3 regions of the Serratia ureilytica genome follow, and region 1 is predicted to be linked to each of the others. Evidence: predicted binding sites of a transcription regulator. Region 1 holds the regulator's gene; each other region holds the start of a gene.

Region 1 (6,709 bases):
TCCACATAGGCGAAACGCTCGCCGCAGGCGGACAGCGCTTGCACAGCCTGCGCAGAGAAGCCGCAGCTCGGCAGCTTTGGCGAACCCTTCATGTACAGCAGAATCGGGTTTTCAGCGATCTGGTGCTGAATTTTTTCAAGTGTCGTCGTCATTTATTGCTTCCTCAAGCCACATTTCATGGCTACAACATGCATCACGCGGGCTATTGTAGCGGCTGGAACAGTCGCAAGAAAACGCCATCTTTTGCAAGGATATTCGCCCGCCGCCGATCGCGTTTCACCGGCCACGTCATTCCGGTCAAAACATACGTTGAGAATAACATTTTTAATCCGACCATTTCACTAATATATTGCGCCGCGATGACGGCGCGGCTTAATTATATCCGCTACCGCCGCCTGGCGCTTTTTTATACATCAACAGGCTGATTTTAAACCAAAAAAAATGTCATTAACGTTTTCTCACAATATGGATTATTATTTATGAGTTCTTCGCTGTTTTATATGGCGAAATTCGGGAATACTGTAACTCTTTCGATATCCGTTTCGGGGCCAAGGTTGGTGACGTCGACATGCGTTTAATTCTTACGCTCTTTGCGCTGCTGTTTACGCAGCTCTTCTTCAATTTGGCGCACGCTGCGCCACAGGCGCGTGTTGCCGCCGAGCAGCGTAAAAGCCATGCCAATGAAGCGCGGCCCGATGACCGCAGAAAAAAGAAAGCGGATAAAGCCGCCAAAAAAGCCAAAGTGACGGCCCCCGAGAAAAAAACCAAGACCGCCAAGGTCAAAAGCGAGAAAAGCGCGAAAAAGATCGTCAGCGCCAAACCCAAGGCCAAAGCGCAGAAAACCGCCAAAATTAAAGTCACCCCGCCGAAAAAGGGCTACAAAAAAGGCTATGGCCGCCACCGCGAAGCCGGTATGGCCACCGCCAAGCTGGCGCGTGATGAAAAACCATTGAAACTCAGCCCAGCGCACAAAAAGCGTTACCAGCACGCCAAGCAGACCGCGATGGCCAAGCTGATGGATCAGATGGGCAAGCCTTACCGCTGGGGCGGCAGCTCGCCGCGCACCGGCTTTGACTGCAGCGGCCTCATCTATTACGCCTATAAAGACGTGGTGAAAATCAAGATGCCGCGCACCGCCAACGAAATGTATCACCTGCGCGACGCGGCGCCGATCAAGAAAAGCGAACTGGAAAGCGGCGATCTGGTGTTCTTCCGCATTAACAACCGCGGCGTGGCGGATCATGTCGGCGTCTACCTCGGCAACGGCAAATTCATCCAGTCGCCGCGCACCGGCGAAGAGATCCGCATCAGCCAGCTCGATAACGACTATTGGCAGAACCACTACATCGGCGCTCGCCGCGTAGTAACGCCGAAAACCATCCGTTAATTCCCTGCTCTTCGCGGTTGCGGCCTCGGCCGCAACCGCCTGCTCAAGCTATCGCCCATCGCACTCCCCCACGCGCATTTCTCGCTTTTCCTCCTGTTTTTTATGATGAAAATTGTTAAGATTGAATGACCACAATAAAAAACGGCCCATCCGGCGTTCGCCCCGGCGAGAAGCTGAATGGCGCTGTAAAGGAGGAAGCAATGTCGTTTGAATTACCTGCATTACCGTATGAGAAAAACGCGCTCGAGCCGCACATCTCCGCCGAGACTCTGGAATACCACTACGGCAAACACCACAACACCTACGTGGTTAACCTGAACAACCTGGTGAAAGGCAGCGAGTTCGAAGGCAAATCGCTCGAAGAGATCATCAAGACCTCTAACGGCGGCGTGTTCAACAACGCCGCGCAGGTGTGGAACCACACCTTCTACTGGCACTGCCTGTCGCCACAGGGCGGCGGTGAACCGCAGGGCGAACTGGCGGCGGCGATCGTCAAATCCTTCGGCTCTTTCGCTGCGTTCAAAGAGCAGTTCACCGATGCCGCCGTGAAAAACTTCGGTGCCGGCTGGACCTGGCTGGTAAAAAAACCGGACGGCGCGCTGGCGATCGTCAACACTTCCAACGCGGCAACCCCGCTGACCGGCGAAGACAAACCGCTGCTGACCGTTGACGTGTGGGAACACGCGTATTACATCGATTACCGCAATGCGCGTCCAAAATACCTGGAAAACTTCTGGGCGTTGGTCAACTGGACCTTCGCGGCGGAAAACCTGGCGTAAGCGCAGGGCTTGCCTAAGTGATGAGGCGCAGCTTGGCTGCGCCTTTTTTAAAACTGGCGGGAAATCAGTTCAACGCGGCGACAAAGCTGAAAGCGATGATCATCGCCAATGCGCAAACGGTGGTGAACAGCGACATCTTCAGATCGGTATCCATGACAACTCCTTTAAAATGGGCTTTCCTAAGGATAAAAGGCGCACAATTAGTACGTCAAATCATTTTCCCACAGTTCGCCGATAAAATCTTGTTATCATTTCCCGGTTTATAATCTCGATTACCTCTTCCACTTTTGTTCAATATGCGACAAAATTCGCAGTTCACAACTGCGTACCGGCATTCATGCCCCTCCTGATTAGCGCTGACGACTTCAACACTAAAAACTCAGTTTTCGCTTCTCTGGAGAAGGATCTACGTAGGCAAACGATTAACATCACACTTACATGCTGTAAACATGTGAGTTCAGGAGTCATTCCTTACATGGCAACGATTAAAGATGTGGCCAAACGCGCGGGCGTTTCCACCACCACCGTTTCGCACGTCATCAATAAGACTCGTTTCGTCGCCGAAGAGACCAAAGCGGCCGTGTGGGCCGCCATCAAAGAGCTGCACTACTCGCCGAGCGCCGTGGCGCGCAGCCTGAAAGTCAATCACACCAAGTCTATCGGTCTGCTGGCCACCTCGAGCGAAGCGCCCTACTTTGCCGAAGTGATCGAGGCGGTGGAAAACAGCTGCTACAGCAAAGGCTATACCCTGATCCTGTGCAACTCGCACAACAATCTGGACAAACAGCGCGCCTACCTGGCGATGCTGGCGCAAAAGCGCGTCGACGGCCTGCTGGTCATGTGTTCCGAATACCCGGATCAGCTGCTGGGCATGCTGGAAGACTACCGCAACATCCCGATGGTGGTAATGGACTGGGGCGCCGCGCGCGGCGACTTCACCGACACCATCATCGATAACGCGTTCGAAGGCGGCTATCTGGCCGGCCGTTACCTGATCGAGCGCGGCCACCGCGATATCGGCGCTATCCCGGGCCAGCTGTCGCGCAACACCGGCGGCGGCCGTCATCAGGGCTTTATGAAGGCGCTGCAGGAAGCGCATATCGATATTCGCGAAGAGTGGATAGTCCAGGGTGACTTCGAGCCGGAGTCCGGTTACAAGGCGATGCATCAAATTCTGTCGCAGAAACAGCGACCGACCGCGGTATTCTGCGGCGGCGACATCATGGCGATGGGCGCCATCTGCGCCGCCGACGAACTGGGGCTGCGGGTGCCGCAGGATATTTCCGTGATCGGCTACGACAACGTGCGCAACGCCCGCTACTTCACCCCGGCGCTGACCACCATTCATCAGCCGAAAGAACGTCTGGGCGAAATGGCCTTCACCATGCTGCTGGATCGCATCATCAGCAAGCGCGAAGAATCGCAGGTGATCGAAGTGCATCCGAAGCTGGTCGAACGCCGTTCGGTCGCCGACGGTCCGTTCATCGACTACCGCCGCTGATCCTCCTCCCTACCGGAAGCCGGCACGGCTTCCGGTGCCGCCTCACTCAGCCACTCCTGATTCAGCGTCTCGCCATCGCCCAAATACGCCAGCAGCCAGCTCATCGCCGGTGACGGTTTATCCTGTTGCCAGGTCAGGCAGCAGGGGCTGGCGGGAAACGGCTGCTGCAACTGCAACGCCTTCAGCTCACCGCGCTGCACCCGCGGCAGCGCCAGATGCGCCGGCATCATGCCGACGCACAATCCGGCGCACAAACAGTCGAGCGCCGAGGTCCAGTCCGGCACCACCAGCCGCCGCTGGTTATCCAGCGTCCAGGTGACGCGCTTGGGCAGATTGCGCGAGGTGTCTTCCAGACAAAGCGCAGGGTACGGCCTCAACCGATCGTCATTCAACGGCCCTGCCAGCTGCGCCAGCGGATGCTGTGGGCTGACTACGCACAGCCAGTTCATATCCCCCATGTCGCGGAAAGCGAAGCCGCCGCCGACCGGCACCGCGCGGGTGGCGCCGATCGCCATGTCCACCCTGCCGTCCACCAACGCATCCCACACGCCGTTAAACACCTCGGGTTGCAGCATCAACTCGACGTCGGGGAAATGACGGTAGAAATCCAGCACCAGCTGGCGGCTGCGCTGCGGTTTGACGATGATGTCCACCGCGATATTCAGCTGACCGCGCCAGCCGTTGGCCACCTGTTGACAGTGGCGGCGGGTGTCGAGCATTTTTTTGATAACAGCTCGCGCATCCTTGATAAACAGCGCGCCGGCCGGCGTCAGTTCCACATCTCGGTGACGCCGCTCAAACAGCGGCACCGCCAGCCATTGCTCCAGCTGCCGCACGGTATAACTTACCGCCGACGGCACCCGGTGCAGCTCCTGCGCCGCCGCGCTGAAACTGCCGGTGCGCGCCACCGCATCAACGACCTCGAGAGAATATTCAGACCACATCGCTTTGCCTTCAATTTTTTTAACAGCACTTTGCAAATATTACCGTTTCACAAGCAGAGATCCAGCCGGATACACTGGCCGGCGCTAAAAACCTGCGACACTAAAATATTAACGAGAAATACCATGCGAAATTCCTTTGGTTTTATGTTCTACCTCGCCGGCCTGAGCATGCTGGGTTATCTGGCGACCGATATGTACCTGCCCGCCTTCGGCGCCATGCGGGAGGAACTGCAAATTTCCGCCGGCGCGGTCAGCGCCAGCCTGAGCATCTTTTTGGCCGGCTTCGCCTTCGCGCAGCTGCTGTGGGGGCCGCTCTCCGACCGTCTGGGACGCAAACCGGTATTGTTGATTGGCCTAACGCTGTTCGCGCTCGGCTGCCTGGGCATGCTGTGGGTGGAAAATGCCGCGCAGCTCTGGATACTGCGCTTTATTCAGGCCGTAGGTGTCTGTTCCGCCGCCGCCATCTGGCAAGCGCTGGTGGTCGACCGCTATCGTGAAGGCCAGGCCAACCGCGTATTCGCCACCATCATGCCGCTGGTGGCGCTATCGCCGGCGCTGGCGCCGCTGCTGGGCGCCTGGCTGCTGAACCACGCCAGCTGGCGCGCGATCTTCGCCGTGCTGCTGGCCATCACCGCCTTGTTGCTGTTGCCGACGCTGCTGCTCAAAGAGAACGCCAGGCCAAAACCCGCCGTCGACGCGCCAAAAAGCAGCGTCAGTTTTTGGCAATTATTGAAATCCCCGGTATTCAGTGGCAATGTCGCCATGTACGCCGCCTGTTCGGCCGGTTTCTTCGCCTGGCTGACCGGCTCGCCGTTTATCCTCGGTGATATGGGCTACGGCCCGAGCGACATCGGCCTGAGCTATGTGCCGCAGACGCTGGCCTTCCTGCTGGGCGGTTACGGGTGCCGCGCCGCGCTCAAGCGCATCAATGGCAAAACCCTGCTGCCGTGGCTGCTGGTAGCTTATGCTGTCAGCATGGTGGCCCTGTATCTGGTGGCAACCCTGACCAATCCGACGCTCACCACGCTCCTGATCCCGTTCTGCGTGATGGCGCTGGTCAACGGCGCCGGCTATCCGATCATGGTGGCCAACGCGCTGATGCCGTTCCCGGACAGCAGCGGCAAAGCCGCCGCGCTGCAAAATACGCTGCAGCTGGGGCTGTGTTTCGTGGCGAGCATGCTGGTATCGACGTTTATTGCGCAGCCGCTGTTGGCGACGGTGACGGTGATGGTGTCCACGGTGATACTGGCCGCGCTGGGGTATTTCCTGCAGCGGGGAAAAGCGGCCAAGGCGCCGCAAGAAACGGCGCGCGAACATGCTAACTCAGCGTCATAATTGCCAAGCTAAATAATCACTTAAAGAATATGCGTGCCGAGTGCGATTTACAGTTGAGTCAATGCCTCGGCGCGCCTATACTCAAAAACAACCTTGTAAAGTAACACCTTATAATCTCTATATCTCAATTAGCTGTTGTGTACGCGTCTTGCGTCACACTCTTTTTTGAAGAGGCGTTTATCCTGCGCCGTTTGCGTCGGGTCGCTTCTTTAAATTTCCTCTGTTCATAGTCGGATATCAGACGCCGCGGGCTTATTTCCCGTCGGTATACGTATGCACCCGCAGAAATTGTCTAAGCTGTTTCCTAACGGGTCATCAGTCAGAAGAAGGTGATGGAGAAGCTATGAGTTCATCGTGTATAGAAGATCTGAGCATCCAGGATAACCAGTGGTACCGTATCGCGCACGAAATGCTCGGTCTGGCCGGTATCGAAATTAACGGATCGCGCCCTTTCGATATTCAGGTTAAAAACCCCGAATTCTTTAAACGCGTTTTGCAGCAAGGCTCCCTGGGTCTAGGCGAGAGCTATATGGATGGTTGGTGGGAATGCGAGCGGCTGGATATATTCTTCCAGCGCGTGGTCAGCGCCGGGCTGGAGAAGAAGCTCCCCCACCACCTGAAAGATACCCTGCGTATCGCCGCGGCGCGCCTGACCAATCTGCAATCGAAAAAGCGCGCCTGGATCGTCGGCAAAGAGCATTACGATCTTGGCAACGATCTGTTTACGCTGATGCTCGATCCTTACATGCAGTACTCCTGCGGC
Region 2 (6,709 bases), 1.6 Mb from region 1:
AAATTGGACGCTGGCGGCGCAGCATGCCGACCATGTCGAGCTGCTGGTCGATGAACGTCACCGTTTCTGTCTGTACGTGCTGGAAGACGGTTTGTTCCGCGTGTTGATCAAGCGCAACGGCGAGCTGGCGCTGGATCGCACCTGGAGCATCGCGCCGCAGGAGGATGTGTCTTGGGAAGGGCGCGAACGGCTCAGCGTCGCCGGCTTCAGCCTGCCGGGCTATCAGCTGCGCCAGGAGAGCGGTCGGCTGGTGGTCAGCACGCCTCTGCTGCGCGTGACGGTGCATCAGCCGCTGTGGTTGGAATGGGAGCATTGCAATGCCGCTGGCGAGTGGCGGCCGCTGGCGGCGGATCGGCCGACCAGCGCCTACCTGCTCAACGCGCACGGCGACGGCGTGGCGCATTACCAGCGGCGTTTCGCCGATGAGCGCTATTACGGCCTGGGGGAGAAGGCCGGCGATCTGGAACGCACCGGCCGCCGCTTCGAGATGCGCAACCTGGACGCGATGGGCTACAACGCCGCCAGCACCGATCCGCTGTACAAGCACATTCCGTTTACCATCACCCGCGGGCCGGAGGCGAGCTTCGGCCTGTTCTACGACAACCTGAGCAGCTGCTGGCTGGATCTGGGCAACGAGATCGACAACTACCATACGGCCTACCGCCGCTATCAGGCCGAAGCGGGCGATCTGGATTACTACCTGTTCCTCGGGCCGAAGGTTTTGGATGTCACCAAGGCGTTCGTGCGCCTGACCGGCCGCACCCACTTCGGGCCGAAGTGGAGCCTGGGCTACAGCGGTTCGACCATGCACTACACCGACGCGCCGGACGCCCAGCAGCAGCTGCAACAGTTCATTGCGCTGTGCCGTCAACATGCCATCCCCTGCGACTCTTTCCAGCTGTCGTCGGGCTACACCTCGATCAACAACAAACGCTACGTGTTTAACTGGAACTATGACAAGGTGCCGCAGCCTAGGCTGCTCAGCCAGGCGTTTCACGACGCCGGCCTCAAGCTGGCGGCCAACATCAAGCCGTGCCTGCTGCAGGATCATCCGCAGTATCAAGAGGTGGCGGCGCAGGGGCTGTTTATCCGCGATTCGCAAAGCGACGCGCCGGAACGCTCCAGCTTCTGGGACGACGAAGGATCGCACCTCGACTTCACCAATCCGGCGACGGTGCGATGGTGGCAGCAGGGCGTCACACAGCAGCTGCTGGAGATGGGCATCGATTCGACCTGGAACGACAACAACGAGTACGAAGTGTGGGACGGCGAAGCACGCTGCCACGGCTTTGGACGGCCGATCGCCATCAAACATCTCCGCCCGGTGATGCCGCTGCTGATGATGCGCGCCTCGATGGAGGCCCAGTTGCGCTTTGCGCCGCAGCGGCGGCCGTACCTGATCTCGCGCTCCGGCTGCGCCGGCATGCAGCGCTACGTGCAGACCTGGAGCGGCGATAATCGCACCAGCTGGCAGACGCTGCGCTACAACATTCGCATGGGGTTGGGCATGAGCCTGTCCGGGTTGTATAACCTCGGCCATGACGTCGGTGGCTTCTCCGGTGACAAACCGGACGCGGAGCTGCTGGTGCGCTGGGTACAAAACGGCGTGATGCACCCGCGTTTCACCATCCACTCCTGGAATGACGACGCCACGGTCAACGAACCCTGGATGTACCCGGCCGCCACCCCGGCGGTGCGCGAGGCGATCAACCTGCGTTACCGGCTGCTGCCGTATTTCTACACGCTGCTGTGGCAGGCCTGCGCCGACGACGAGCCGATGCTGCGCCCGACTTTTCTCGATCACGAACAGGATGCGCGCACCTTTGGCGAAAACGACGATTTTCTGATTGGCCGCGATCTGCTGGTGGCCAGCGTGGTGGAGCCGGGGCAACGTCGCCGTTCGGTGTATCTGCCGGATAACGGCGAAGGCTGGTACTGCTTCTACAGCGGCCAGTGGTTCGGCGGCGGCCAGACGGTGACGCTGGCGGCGCCGTTGGAGCGTCTGCCGCTGCTGGTGCGCGCCGGGGCGGCGCTGCCGCTGTCGCAGCGGTTGGCGCATGTGGACGTGGCCGCCGACGATCGGCGCGAGCTGCGGCTGTTTCCGCTCAAGGGCGGCGGGGCGAGCGGCGGGCTGCTGTTTGAGGACGACGGCGAAAGCGACGGCTGGCGGCAGGGCGAGGCGCTGTGGCTGCGCTGGGAAATGCGCTGCGACCATCAGCGCATCATGCTGGATATCACGACGGAAGGGCATTTCCGCCCGGCCTGGCGCACGCTGACGCTCAGCCTGCCGGAAGGCGAAACGCGCGCGCTGTGGGTGAACGGTGAACCGGGCGAGCGTTTTACGCTGGAGTAGGGCTTACTCGGCCGCGCGCTTCTTGCGTGGCTTTTTGGCGACGGTGATGGTTTTCACCTCGCTTTCCACCCAGCCATCCTGCAGGCGGGTTTTCAGCAGCTCGCCGACCTGCGCCTGCTTGGTGGTTTTCAGCAGCTCGCCGCGCGGAGTTTGCGTCACGCTGTAGCCGCGCGCCAGCGTCGCCAGCGGGCTGACGGTCTCCAGCTGGCTGCACGCCACGCCGAAACGCTGGCGGTAGGCGTTGAGCTGGCGCTCCATCGCCTGCTGCAGACGGTATTCCTGCTGCTGCACGCGCTGTTGGTAGCGGTGAATGCGGCCCTGCGGCTGCACCTGCGCCAGCCGCTGCTGGACGCGTTCGCTGCGGCGGGCGGCCAGGCGCAGCTGCTGCTGCATGCCGTCTTCCATTCGGCGCTGCAGCTTGAACAGCAGCGTCTGCTGGCGCGCCAGGCGCAGATGCGGATGCTGCTGCTGTAAACGGTGATGAATGCGGGTGAACTGCTGCTGGCGCTGCGCCAGGTAGTAATCCATCGCCATCTCCAGCCGCTGCTGCTGCGACTGCAGCTGGCGCAACAGCTCGAGCTGATTGCGGCTCACCAGTTCGGCGGCGGCGGAAGGGGTCGGCGCGCGCAGATCGGCGACGAAGTCGGCGATGGTGACGTCGGTTTCATGGCCGACGGCGCTGACGATCGGAATGCGGCTGGCGAAGATCGCCCGCGCCACGCGTTCGTCGTTGAAGCTCCACAGATCCTCCAGCGAACCGCCGCCGCGGCCGACGATCAGCACGTCGCATTCATCGCGGCGGTTGGCGGTCTCGATGGCGCGCACGATCTGCATCGGCGCTTCCGCGCCCTGCACCGAGGTGGGGTAGATGACGATCGGCAGCGACGGATCGCGCCGCTGCAATACCTGCAGGATATCGTGCAGCGCCGCGCCGCTGGCGGAGGTGATCACCCCGACGCGTTTGGCCGGGGCGGGCAGCGGCTGCTTGAACTGCTGATCGAACAGCCCTTCGGCGCTCAGGCGCTGTTTCAACTGCTCGAACTGTTGCTGCAGCAGGCCGTCGCCGGCGGGCTGCATGCTCTCGGCGATCAGCTGGTAGTCGCCGCGCGGTTCATACAGCGTGATGCTGGCGCGCACCAAGACCTGCTGGCCGTTTTGCGGCCGGAAGGTGACGCGGCGATTGCTGTTGCGGAACATCGCGCAGCGCACCTGGGCGCGGTCGTCTTTCAGGGTGAAATACCAGTGGCCGGAGGCGGGCTGGGAGAGGTTGGAGATCTCGGCGGAGAGCCAAATCTGCCCCATTTCCATTTCCAGCAGTTGGCGAACCGTCTGATTCAGGCGGCTTACGGTAAAAATGGAAGGCGAAACAGGTAGCGACATGTGACCCAGATCAAATTTCAAAACAATCACTTAATTGGTCGATACTACATGGCTGAAAAAGGTAATCAAGACTTTTTGTAAGAAAGTGCTGGAGGCAACCGATTCCGCTCTGTATAATGCCGCGGCAATATTTTATCTTTTTCACAGCCCACCCTGGTGAGATATTGCCCATGCTACGTATCGCTAAAGAAGCTCTGACGTTTGACGACGTCCTCCTGGTTCCAGCCCACTCCACGGTTCTGCCTAACACCGCAGAGCTCGGCACTCAACTGACCAAAACCATCCGCCTGAACATCCCTATGCTGTCCGCAGCCATGGATACCGTTACCGAATCCGGCCTGGCCATCGCGCTGGCGCAGGAAGGCGGCCTGGGCTTCATCCACAAAAACATGTCCATCGAGCGCCAGGCTGAAGAAGTCAGCCGCGTGAAAAAACATGAAAGCGGCGTAGTCACCGACCCGCAGACCGTTACCCCGGCCACCACGCTGCAGGAAGTGAAAGAGCTGACCGCGCGCAACGGCTTCGCCGGTTATCCGGTCGTCACCGAAGACAACGAGCTGGTCGGCATCATTACCGGCCGCGACGTGCGCTTCGTGACCGATCTGACTCAGCCGGTGACTGCGGTGATGACGCCGAAAGATCGCCTGGTCACCGTGAAAGAAGGTGAAGCGCGCGACGTGGTGCTGCAGAAGATGCACGAAAAGCGCGTAGAAAAAGCGCTGGTGGTGGACGACAGCTTCCACCTGCTGGGCATGATCACCGTTAAAGACTTCCAAAAAGCGGAACGTAAGCCGAACGCCTGTAAAGACGAGCACGGCCGTCTGCGCGTGGGCGCGGCGGTCGGCGCCGGCGCCGGCAACGAAGAGCGCGTTGATGCGCTGGTGGCGGCAGGCGTTGACGTCCTGCTGATCGACTCCTCGCACGGCCACTCCGAAGGCGTGTTGCAGCGCATCCGCGAAACCCGCGCCAAATACCCGGATCTGCAGATCGTCGGCGGCAACGTCGCGACCGCAGCGGGCGCCAAAGCGCTGGCTGAAGCCGGCGTGAGCGCGGTGAAAGTGGGTATCGGCCCTGGCTCCATCTGTACCACCCGCATCGTGACCGGCGTAGGCGTACCGCAGATCACCGCCATCGCCGACGCGGTGGAAGCGCTGGAAGGCACCGGCATTCCGGTTATCGCCGACGGCGGCATCCGCTTCTCCGGCGATATCGCCAAAGCGATCGCCGCGGGCGCCTCTTGCGTGATGGTCGGCTCCATGCTGGCGGGCACCGAAGAATCTCCGGGCGAAATCGAGCTGTATCAGGGTCGCTCGTTCAAATCTTACCGCGGCATGGGCTCGCTGGGCGCGATGTCCAAAGGCTCTTCCGACCGTTACTTCCAGACCGATAACGCCGCCGACAAACTGGTGCCGGAAGGTATCGAAGGCCGCGTGGCCTATAAAGGCATGCTGAAAGCCATCGTGCACCAGCAGATGGGCGGCCTGCGCTCCTGCATGGGCCTGACCGGCTGCGCCACCATCGACGATCTGCGCACCAAGGCGGAGTTCGTGCGCATCAGCGGCGCTGGCATTCAGGAAAGCCACGTGCACGACGTGACCATCACCAAAGAGTCGCCGAACTACCGCATGGGCTGATGCCTTAACCTCTCCTGAGTGAGAGGCCGGGGTGGGGCGCTAAGCCCCATCCCGAAAACATACATTTTCGCTCTTTTTCTCTTGTTGCTGGAATTCGCCTCACATGACACAAAATATCCATAAGCATCGCATCCTCATACTGGACTTCGGTTCGCAATACACCCAACTGGTCGCCCGCCGCGTGCGCGAAATCGGCGTTTACTGCGAACTGTGGGCCTGGGACGTTAGCGAAGAGCAGATCCGCGAATTCAACCCAAGCGGCATCATCCTGTCCGGCGGCCCGGAAAGCACCACCGAAGCCGGCAGCCCGCGCGCCCCTGACTACGTGTTCAACGCCGGCGTGCCGGTGCTGGGCGTGTGCTACGGCATGCAGACCATGGCGATGCAGCTGGGTGGCCATGTGCAGGGCTCCAACGAACGCGAGTTCGGCTACGCGCAGGTGGAAATCGTCAACGAGAGCGCGCTGCTGCGCGACATCGAAGACGCCATCAGCCCGGCCGGCAAACCGCTGCTGGACGTGTGGATGAGCCACGGCGACAAAGTGACCGCGATCCCGTCCGACTTCGTGACCGTCGCCAGCACCGATACCTGCCCGTTCGCCATTATGGCCAACGAAGAAAAACGCTTCTACGGCGTGCAGTTCCACCCGGAAGTGACCCACACCCGTCAGGGCCAGCGCATGCTGGAGCGCTTCGTACTGGACATCTGCCAGTGTGAGGCCCTGTGGACGCCGGCGACCATCATCGAAGATGCGGTTGAGCGCATCCGCGAGCAGGTGGGTGAAGACCACGTGATCCTCGGCCTGTCCGGCGGCGTTGACTCCTCCGTGACCGCGATGCTGCTGCACCGCGCCATCGGCAAGCGTCTGACCTGCGTGTTCGTCGACAACGGCCTGCTGCGCTTGAACGAAGCCAAGCAGGTGATGGAAATGTTCGGCGACCACTTCGGCCTGAACATCGTGCACGTCGAGGCGGAAAACCGCTTCCTGACCGCGCTGGCGGGCGTCGACGAGCCGGAAGCCAAGCGTAAAATCATCGGCCGCGTGTTCGTTGAAGTGTTCGACGAAGAAGCCTGCAAGCAAGAGCAGGTGAAATGGCTGGCGCAGGGCACCATCTACCCGGACGTAATTGAATCCGCCGCTTCCGCCACCGGCAAAGCGCACGTGATCAAGTCGCACCACAACGTGGGCGGCCTGCCGAAAGAGATGAAGCTGGGCCTGGTTGAGCCGCTGAAAGAGCTGTTCAAAGACGAAGTGCGCAAAATTGGCCTGGAACTGGGCCTGCCGTACGACATGCTGTACCGTCACCCGTTCCCGGGCCCGGGTCTGGGCGTGCGCGTGCTG
Region 3 (6,709 bases), 1.3 Mb from region 1:
GTGAGCCAGCACAATCAGCACGTTCATCCTGTTTCTCCCGTTGTAAGGTGGTGCTGCTATGCTGTGGCTTTATCGCACCCTTGGCAATTACGCACCTGAAGGTAACCCCCAATGGCTTATCCCGGCGACGTCTATTCGAGCAAGTGCTCCGCGCGCGATGCGCTGGCGCTGATTTCCGGCAAGTGGGTGATGTTGATCCTGCCTGCGCTGGCGCAGCGGCCAATGCGCAACGGCGAACTGCTGCGCCGCATCGACGGCATTTCGCAGAAGGTGCTGACGCAAACGCTGCGCCAGTTGGAACGCAACGGGCTGCTCGAGCGGCTGGATTTAAGTGAAAAAAAATCAGGCACATGTGGAATATCGGCTCAGCGCCGTCGCCTGCTCGCTGGTCGAGACGCTGACGGCGCTGGACCGCTGGGCGGAATACCATTTCCCCGAGCTGGACGCCGCTCGCGAGCGCTATGATGCCGACCGCAAGCGCGAGACCCAGTAAAGCGGTTTGGCAAGCAACGCGCGGCGCACAGAATGCGCAGGTGAGACGCTTGTTCCCCGTCTCGCCATCCGTTATCTATAGTTAAATCAATTCGCCGGTAACGGCCCACTCCACCTGAGGATCTTGCCTTGACGTTTTTAAAACACCCTATCGCCGGATTGGTGCTGGCCGGCTGCGGCCTGTTGTCGGCGGGCAGCGCGCTGGCCGCTTCCGATGCGCTGGTGTACTGCACCGTCGCCTCGCCGGAATCGTTCAACCCGCAGCTCTCCAGCTCCGGGCCAACCTTTATCGCCACCTCGCAGGTGCTGTACAACCGCTTGGTGACGCTGCGCGAAAGCGATAAAACGCCCGCCCCGTCGCTGGCCACCGAGTGGAGCGTCAGCCCGGACGGCAAGACCTACACCTTTACCCTGCGCCAGGGCGTGAAATTCAACAGCAACAAATACTTCACCCCAACGCGCGACTTTAACGCCGAAGACGTGGTGTTCACCGTGATGCGGCAGAAGGATCCCGCCAACCCGTATCACAAGGTCTCCGGCGGCAACTATGAATACTTCACCGACATGGGTCTGGATAAGCTGATCACCAAGGTGGAAGCGGTGGACGAACACCACGTGCGCTTCACGCTGAGCCAGCCCAACGCCGCCTTCGTCGCCGACTGGGCGATGGATTTCGCCTCGATCCTGTCCGCCGAGTACGCCGACGCGATGCTGAAAAAGGGCACGCCGGAATACGTCGACAACTGGCCGATCGGCACCGGGCCGTTTGCGCTGCAGCAGTACAAGCAGGATTCGCTGATCCGCTACATCGCCAACCCGCACTACTGGCAGGGCGAAGTGGCCAGCAAGCACCTCATCTTCTCGATTACGCCGGATCCGCAAACCCGGCTGGCCAAGCTGAAAACCAACGAATGCCAGATCATCCCCGCGCCGCTGCCGGAACAGTTCGCCGCCATCAAGGCCGACGGCAACCTGCAGTTGCACGACATTACCGGGCTGAACGTCGGCTATCTGGCGTTCAACACCCAGAAAAAACCGTTCGACAACCTGCTGGTGCGTCAGGCGCTGAGCTACGCGGTGGACAAGAAAGCGATCGTCGCCGCGGTGTTCAAAGACAGCGGCACACCGGCCAATTCGCTGCTGCCGCCGGGCATGCTGGGCTACAACGATAAACTGCCGGAGTACGCCTACGATCCGCAGAAGGCGCGCGAGCTGCTGAAGCAGGCCGGGCTGGAGCAGGGTTTTGAGACCGACATCTGGTCGATGCCGGTACAGCGCCCTTACAACCCGAACTCGAAGCGCATCGCCGAGATGATCCAGAGCGACTGGGCGAAGGTGGGCGTGAAGGCCAAGATCGTCACCTGGGAGTGGGGCCAGTATCTGGCCGGGCTGCGCAAAGGCGAGCAGCAGAGCGCGCTGTACGGCTGGGTATCGGACAACGGCGATCCGGACAACTTCGCCACCCTGCTCGGCTGCGCCGGGGTGCAGAGCGGCGCCAACGTGGCGCGCTGGTGCGATAAGGATTACGACCGGCTGATCCAGCAGGCGATCCAGGAGAACCAGCCGCAGGCGCGCGCCAAGCTGTACCAACAGGCGCAGGTGATCTTCGCCAAACAGGTGCCGTGGCTGCCGCTGGCCACCGGCAAAGTGTTCTACGCCACCCGCAGCAACCTGAGCGGCTACGTGGTGGACGTGAACGGCAGCGATTTCGTCAAGGCCAAATTGAACTGATCCCAGGCGCCGCAGCGAGGGCTGCGGCGCAACCCGCGTCATCGCTTAATAAGCTACCGGCCTCGGAATCTACCGCCTGTTAACTTCATACCTTACGACGCTCACGGCCTCCCCTGCCGTCAGGCGCATACCCCACTAAACCAATAGCTTAATAAGTGAGTTGAGCCTGGCGTTTTGCCTAAATTGCGCGCACGCGCTTTCCTCCGATGTAACATTTCGTTACCATCGACGCACAGACCCTTTAACATCAAAAGGTAACCCGGTGCAGAACACCTACATGCCGTGGCAAATTCGCCTGCACTGGCTGGTGGCGATCCTGCTGGTCATCACCTGCGTCACCATCGAGCTGCGGGGCTTTGCCGAACCGGGCAGCGCCCCCTGGTACGTGCTGGTTGTCACCCACTTCAGCTGCGGCGTAACGGTATTTGCGCTGATGATCGCCCGCCTGTTCCTGCGCTGGCGCCACCCCTCGCCCGCCATCGCGCCCAAACCGCCGAAGTGGCAAACCGGCCTGGCGCACCTGACGCACACCCTGATCTACCTGCTGCTGCTGACGCTGCCGGTGCTGGGGGTCTATTCGCGCTATCTGGGCGGCAAAGAATGGTTTCTGTTCGGCCTGCCGATGCCGTTTGCCGACGTGGCCGATCGGCCGCAGGCGCGGGCGATTATCGGCTGGCACAAAACGCTGGCATCATTCGGCTACTGGCTGATCGGCCTGCATGCCGCCGCCGCGCTGTTCCACCACTATATCGTCAAGGACAATGCGCTGGTGCGCATGCTGCCGTTGCTGAAAAAGCGCTGATTACCCGGCGCCAGGGATGAATTTTCGGGCCACGCCCGCCGACAGGGAATGACATGCAAACCCAATTTTTTCATGTGACCGTCGAACAATGCGCCTGCCAGCAGACGGCGCCCGACAATCTGGTGAGGATCATCGCCTCCGGCCAGACGTTCTTTTTTTATCGCGATGACTTCAGCGACAGCGAAAATCTGCTGGCCACGCTCGCCGCCGGCGATCGGGTGAAGATCGGCGCCCACCGCCTGCGGGACGGCAGCTACTGGCTGCACTGGCTGCTGCACGGCACGAAAGGCCGCCTGGAGCCCGACAGAACGCTGAAATACAAGCTGAAATACTTCGCCCTGCTGCTGCTGGGCGTCGTGATGGCCGGCGGTTTCCCGGCGGGCTTTTTCATCATGGACCGGGAAGACTCCTGGCTGACCATCGTCCTGTTCTTTATCGCCATCATCGCCGGCCTTATCGGCATCGGCCTGGTGCTGTTCGTCGGCTCAGAGCTCCTGTTGATTGCGCACCGCGGCCGCAGGCGCCTGCTCAGGGCGCTGGATCGCGTGCTGCTGGGGCAAGACGTCACGCCGCCCGATTCGCTCAGCCTGAAAATCCCCGGCATCAGATACCGGGCCGTCCGCAAAGACGCCGTGCCGACGACCGCACCGCTGCAGACCGCACTTCCCCTTCCTGACGGCGTCGAGGCCTCCGGCATCGAGACGGTCAACGCCCTGAGCTACGAACTCCGCGACTATAAGCTCCCGCGGCAGGTGCAGTATTTGGACACTTATGCGTGGCGCCAGAAGGAGACGCACTTCGCGTTGACGACCCGCGCGCTCAACGTTCCCAATACCAAACTGCATCCGGTATTTCGTCGGCAACATCCGCTTTTCATCGCCAAAGGCGATCCGCTGCAGGTGCTGTATTGCGAAAACGACACCGTCCCCGAGTTGCCGACGGTGCGGGGGATCATCAATCACCGCGACCGCCAGACCTATCTTATCGGCGGCAGCCGCTACTTCACCGAAGCCGGCCTTAACCTGAGCGCACGCGTCGTCTTCATCCTCGGCGCGATCATGATGTGTTTGATGCTCGGCATGATCGTGTGGGATAACGCCGATACCCCAGCGGGCTTTTACCTGGATGCCTGGACCCTGAAGCGCCTCGGCAGTGAATTGCCGCCGATTCTGCTGCTGATGATGCTGATGATCAGCGGCCTGGCGCTGCTGATCGAGGGCTTCGCCCAGATCTGCCGCCTCTACGCTTTTGAGCAGCACCGCACGTTTAAGACGTTCAAATACCTGCGCCATCTGCGCCGCAGGCTATGGCGGCAGGAACAGGTGACGGAGCTGAAATGATGACGTTAGCGCTTTATAAAAGACCCCTTATTATCCTGACGCTGTTTTTGGCCAGCGCGCTGGGCGTCTATTTCCTCGCCCCTGAACAACGCTATGCACAGTGGCAATGGACCCAGAGCGACGAAGCCTTGCCGACGATAGCCCGTTACGATCTCATCCACAGCTACCCGGCGCAGAACGGCGCTCTGCTGCTCATCAGTAAAAGAAGTGAGACCAGCGCCTACAACAGCTTCTACGGCTGGGCGGCCAACTACCTCAGCCAGGTGTTATTCACCGGCCCGAAGGGGTTGCAGATGCTGGGGCAACTCGACGAGTTGATCTACGATGCGGTTTGCGTCGAGCAGGAGTGCGTGCTTTTTCTGTCCAAAGGGCGCCGGCTGGTCGATGTGCAACGGGGCACCATCGGGGCGCTGATCCCCTGGCCGGAGGGTGACGACAATCTGCCTTCCTTTATCGGCGGCAAACTGGCGGCGCTGTCGGGAAAGCGCGCGCTGTATTTCATCAGCACCGAAGGCGTATTCTACAGCCCGGACTTTGGCGCCCATTGGCGGCAGACGCTGGATCTGCCGGCGCTGTTGGATGAGCGACAGCTGCTGGGCTTTGAGCGCGGCGAGGAGGAGTCACCGACGGCTTACGCCTCCGGTAAGCGCAAATCCATGCCCGAGATCTTTACCGCCGTTGATGGCGATCGCGTGCTGTTTTGGATGAACCCGGTGCTCGGTTCCGGCGCCTTGCACATTGCCGTTAACGGCAAAACCGGCGAGGTGGCCGAACTGCATTGGCTAACGGTGCGCGTCAAGGAAAGCGCGCAGGCGCCGGATGGCGGCATCTACCTGATCGCCCAAACGCTGGACAGAGGGCTGTATCAGCTTCTGCGGTATCAATCCGACGGGCAGTTGGCGGTGCTGTTGGAAAACGGCGATAAATCGCTGTATCAGCTGTGGGCGGGCAACGACAAGCTGGTCGCCCAAACGGATAACGGCGATGCGCGTCTTTCGCTGATTTTCGATCTGCGCTCATCCGAAGTGCGCTACCGACAGCCGTTGGAGTACCGCTACAACGGGCGCGACGACACGCGCCAAACCGTGATCGAACCGGAAAGCCACTATGGCGATGACGGGGAGACCCCGGCGCTGCCCTACTTCGTTCGCTATCGATCCACCACGCCATGAACATGAGGAACCTGCCATGCTGTTAGGCTATGGCGCCGGCGCCGCAGGATTGCTGGCGCTGTTGTTGGCCCTGCTGCTCGCCGGCATCCTGATCGCCTGGTGGGGCCGGCGCTACATCGCCGCCCGCTGCGGCCGACCGCGACCGCCGCTCTCCTGGGGCGGCTATCTGCTGGCCTCGGCGCTGGCGGTCTACCCGGTGGCGTGCGCGCTGATGCTGATCGGCATGGCGATCCAGGACATCAAGAGCCAGCGGGCGGAAGAACACTGGAATCAACGCAGCTACCTGACGCTCGACGAGGCAAAGCCGTTCGGTGAAACGACGCTGCCGAAAGGCAGTTGGGTAAACCGCCAGGATCCACGCCTGCCCGGCACCGAAGACAGCCCTATCACGATGAACGGCGTGACCGCCGTGCGTTTTCCTCAGCCACAGAGCGTAGCCGGCGTGCCGATCATCGCCTTCGAGGTTTTACCGCCGGTGATGGAGCTGGCGAGCGCGCACACCTTTACCCGCCCGAGCGGCCAAAGGGTGCACTGCGAAGCCGGTTGGCTGGTCACCTTCTTGTTGCCGCCGGATCGGCCGGCCCCGCAGTGGGAGGAGTGGCAGGCCGGGCTGCCTGCGGCGGCGTTTCGGCCCAGCGACTGGATCTTTAGGGAGTGCTTCTCCGGCAGCCCGATCGCGGTGCTGACCTTGCACGACGGCGAAGTCAGGGTGCTGCCCTAAGCCTTACGCCGTGGCGTTGGGCAAACGCACGGTCACGCGGTTGTTGGCCGTTGGCAACTGCAGCGGCGTTTCCTGCCAACTTACCGCGATAACCAATACCGGCGGGGCCGGCACGCGCGGCTCACGCCCGCCTGGCCCCACGCTGTAGGCATCCCATTCAATCACAAACACCCCGCCGTCTTGCGGCTCGACCCGCTCGACGAAAAAGGTGGTGTCCGAACCGCGCCCGCCCGCCGGTTTATGCGCATAAGAGAGCAGGCTGAACCACTCGCCGGCGAAGTAGAGATGGTATAGGCCATCGACGATATGCTCGCCGCGGAACTGGCAGCCGCCGACGCTCAAACCGTCACCCGACGGGGATTCCGCCACGCGTTCGAGATCGCGCACGAAGCGATCGGTCGGCCTGTTATCCAACAACAGTTCATAAGGCGGCGTGTGCAACAGCGCGGCA

Evidence for each region. Region 1 encodes PurR, which represses purine synthesis genes. Its sites were predicted from a motif close to CANGCAAACGTTTGCNTG; they were not measured.
Region 2: the regulator PurR is predicted to act here: its motif matches at 3,825-3,842, upstream of guaB (IMP dehydrogenase).
Region 3: the regulator PurR is predicted to act here: its motif matches at 2,410-2,427, upstream of cybB (cytochrome b561).

What each region holds. Positions count from the first base shown of each region.
Region 1 is NZ_CP071320.1:2,768,774-2,775,482, forward strand. Features, by position in the region: gene J0X03_RS12860 (Grx4 family monothiol glutaredoxin) at 1-152, opposite strand, end outside; gene J0X03_RS12865 (C40 family peptidase) at 569-1,387, shown strand; gene sodB (superoxide dismutase [Fe]) at 1,588-2,166, shown strand; gene cydH (cytochrome bd-I oxidase subunit CydH) at 2,231-2,320, opposite strand; gene purR (HTH-type transcriptional repressor PurR) at 2,642-3,667, shown strand; gene punR (DNA-binding transcriptional activator PunR) at 3,655-4,611, opposite strand; gene punC (purine nucleoside transporter PunC) at 4,735-5,946, shown strand; gene cfa (cyclopropane fatty acyl phospholipid synthase) at 6,290-6,709, shown strand, end outside.
Region 2 is NZ_CP071320.1:1,158,228-1,164,936, forward strand. Features, by position in the region: gene J0X03_RS05370 (glycoside hydrolase family 31 protein) at 1-2,353, shown strand, start outside; gene xseA (exodeoxyribonuclease VII large subunit) at 2,357-3,733, opposite strand; gene guaB (IMP dehydrogenase) at 3,904-5,367, shown strand; gene guaA (glutamine-hydrolyzing GMP synthase) at 5,471-6,709, shown strand, end outside.
Region 3 is NZ_CP071320.1:4,067,554-4,074,262, forward strand. Features, by position in the region: gene J0X03_RS19240 (NAD(P)H-dependent oxidoreductase) at 1-27, opposite strand, end outside; gene J0X03_RS24220 (hypothetical protein) at 132-305, opposite strand; gene J0X03_RS24225 (winged helix-turn-helix transcriptional regulator) at 223-465, shown strand; gene J0X03_RS19250 (ABC transporter substrate-binding protein) at 622-2,223, shown strand; gene cybB (cytochrome b561) at 2,501-3,025, shown strand; gene J0X03_RS19260 (hypothetical protein) at 3,079-4,365, shown strand; gene J0X03_RS19265 (hypothetical protein) at 4,362-5,537, shown strand; gene J0X03_RS19270 (hypothetical protein) at 5,554-6,258, shown strand; gene J0X03_RS19275 (hypothetical protein) at 6,262-6,709, opposite strand, start outside.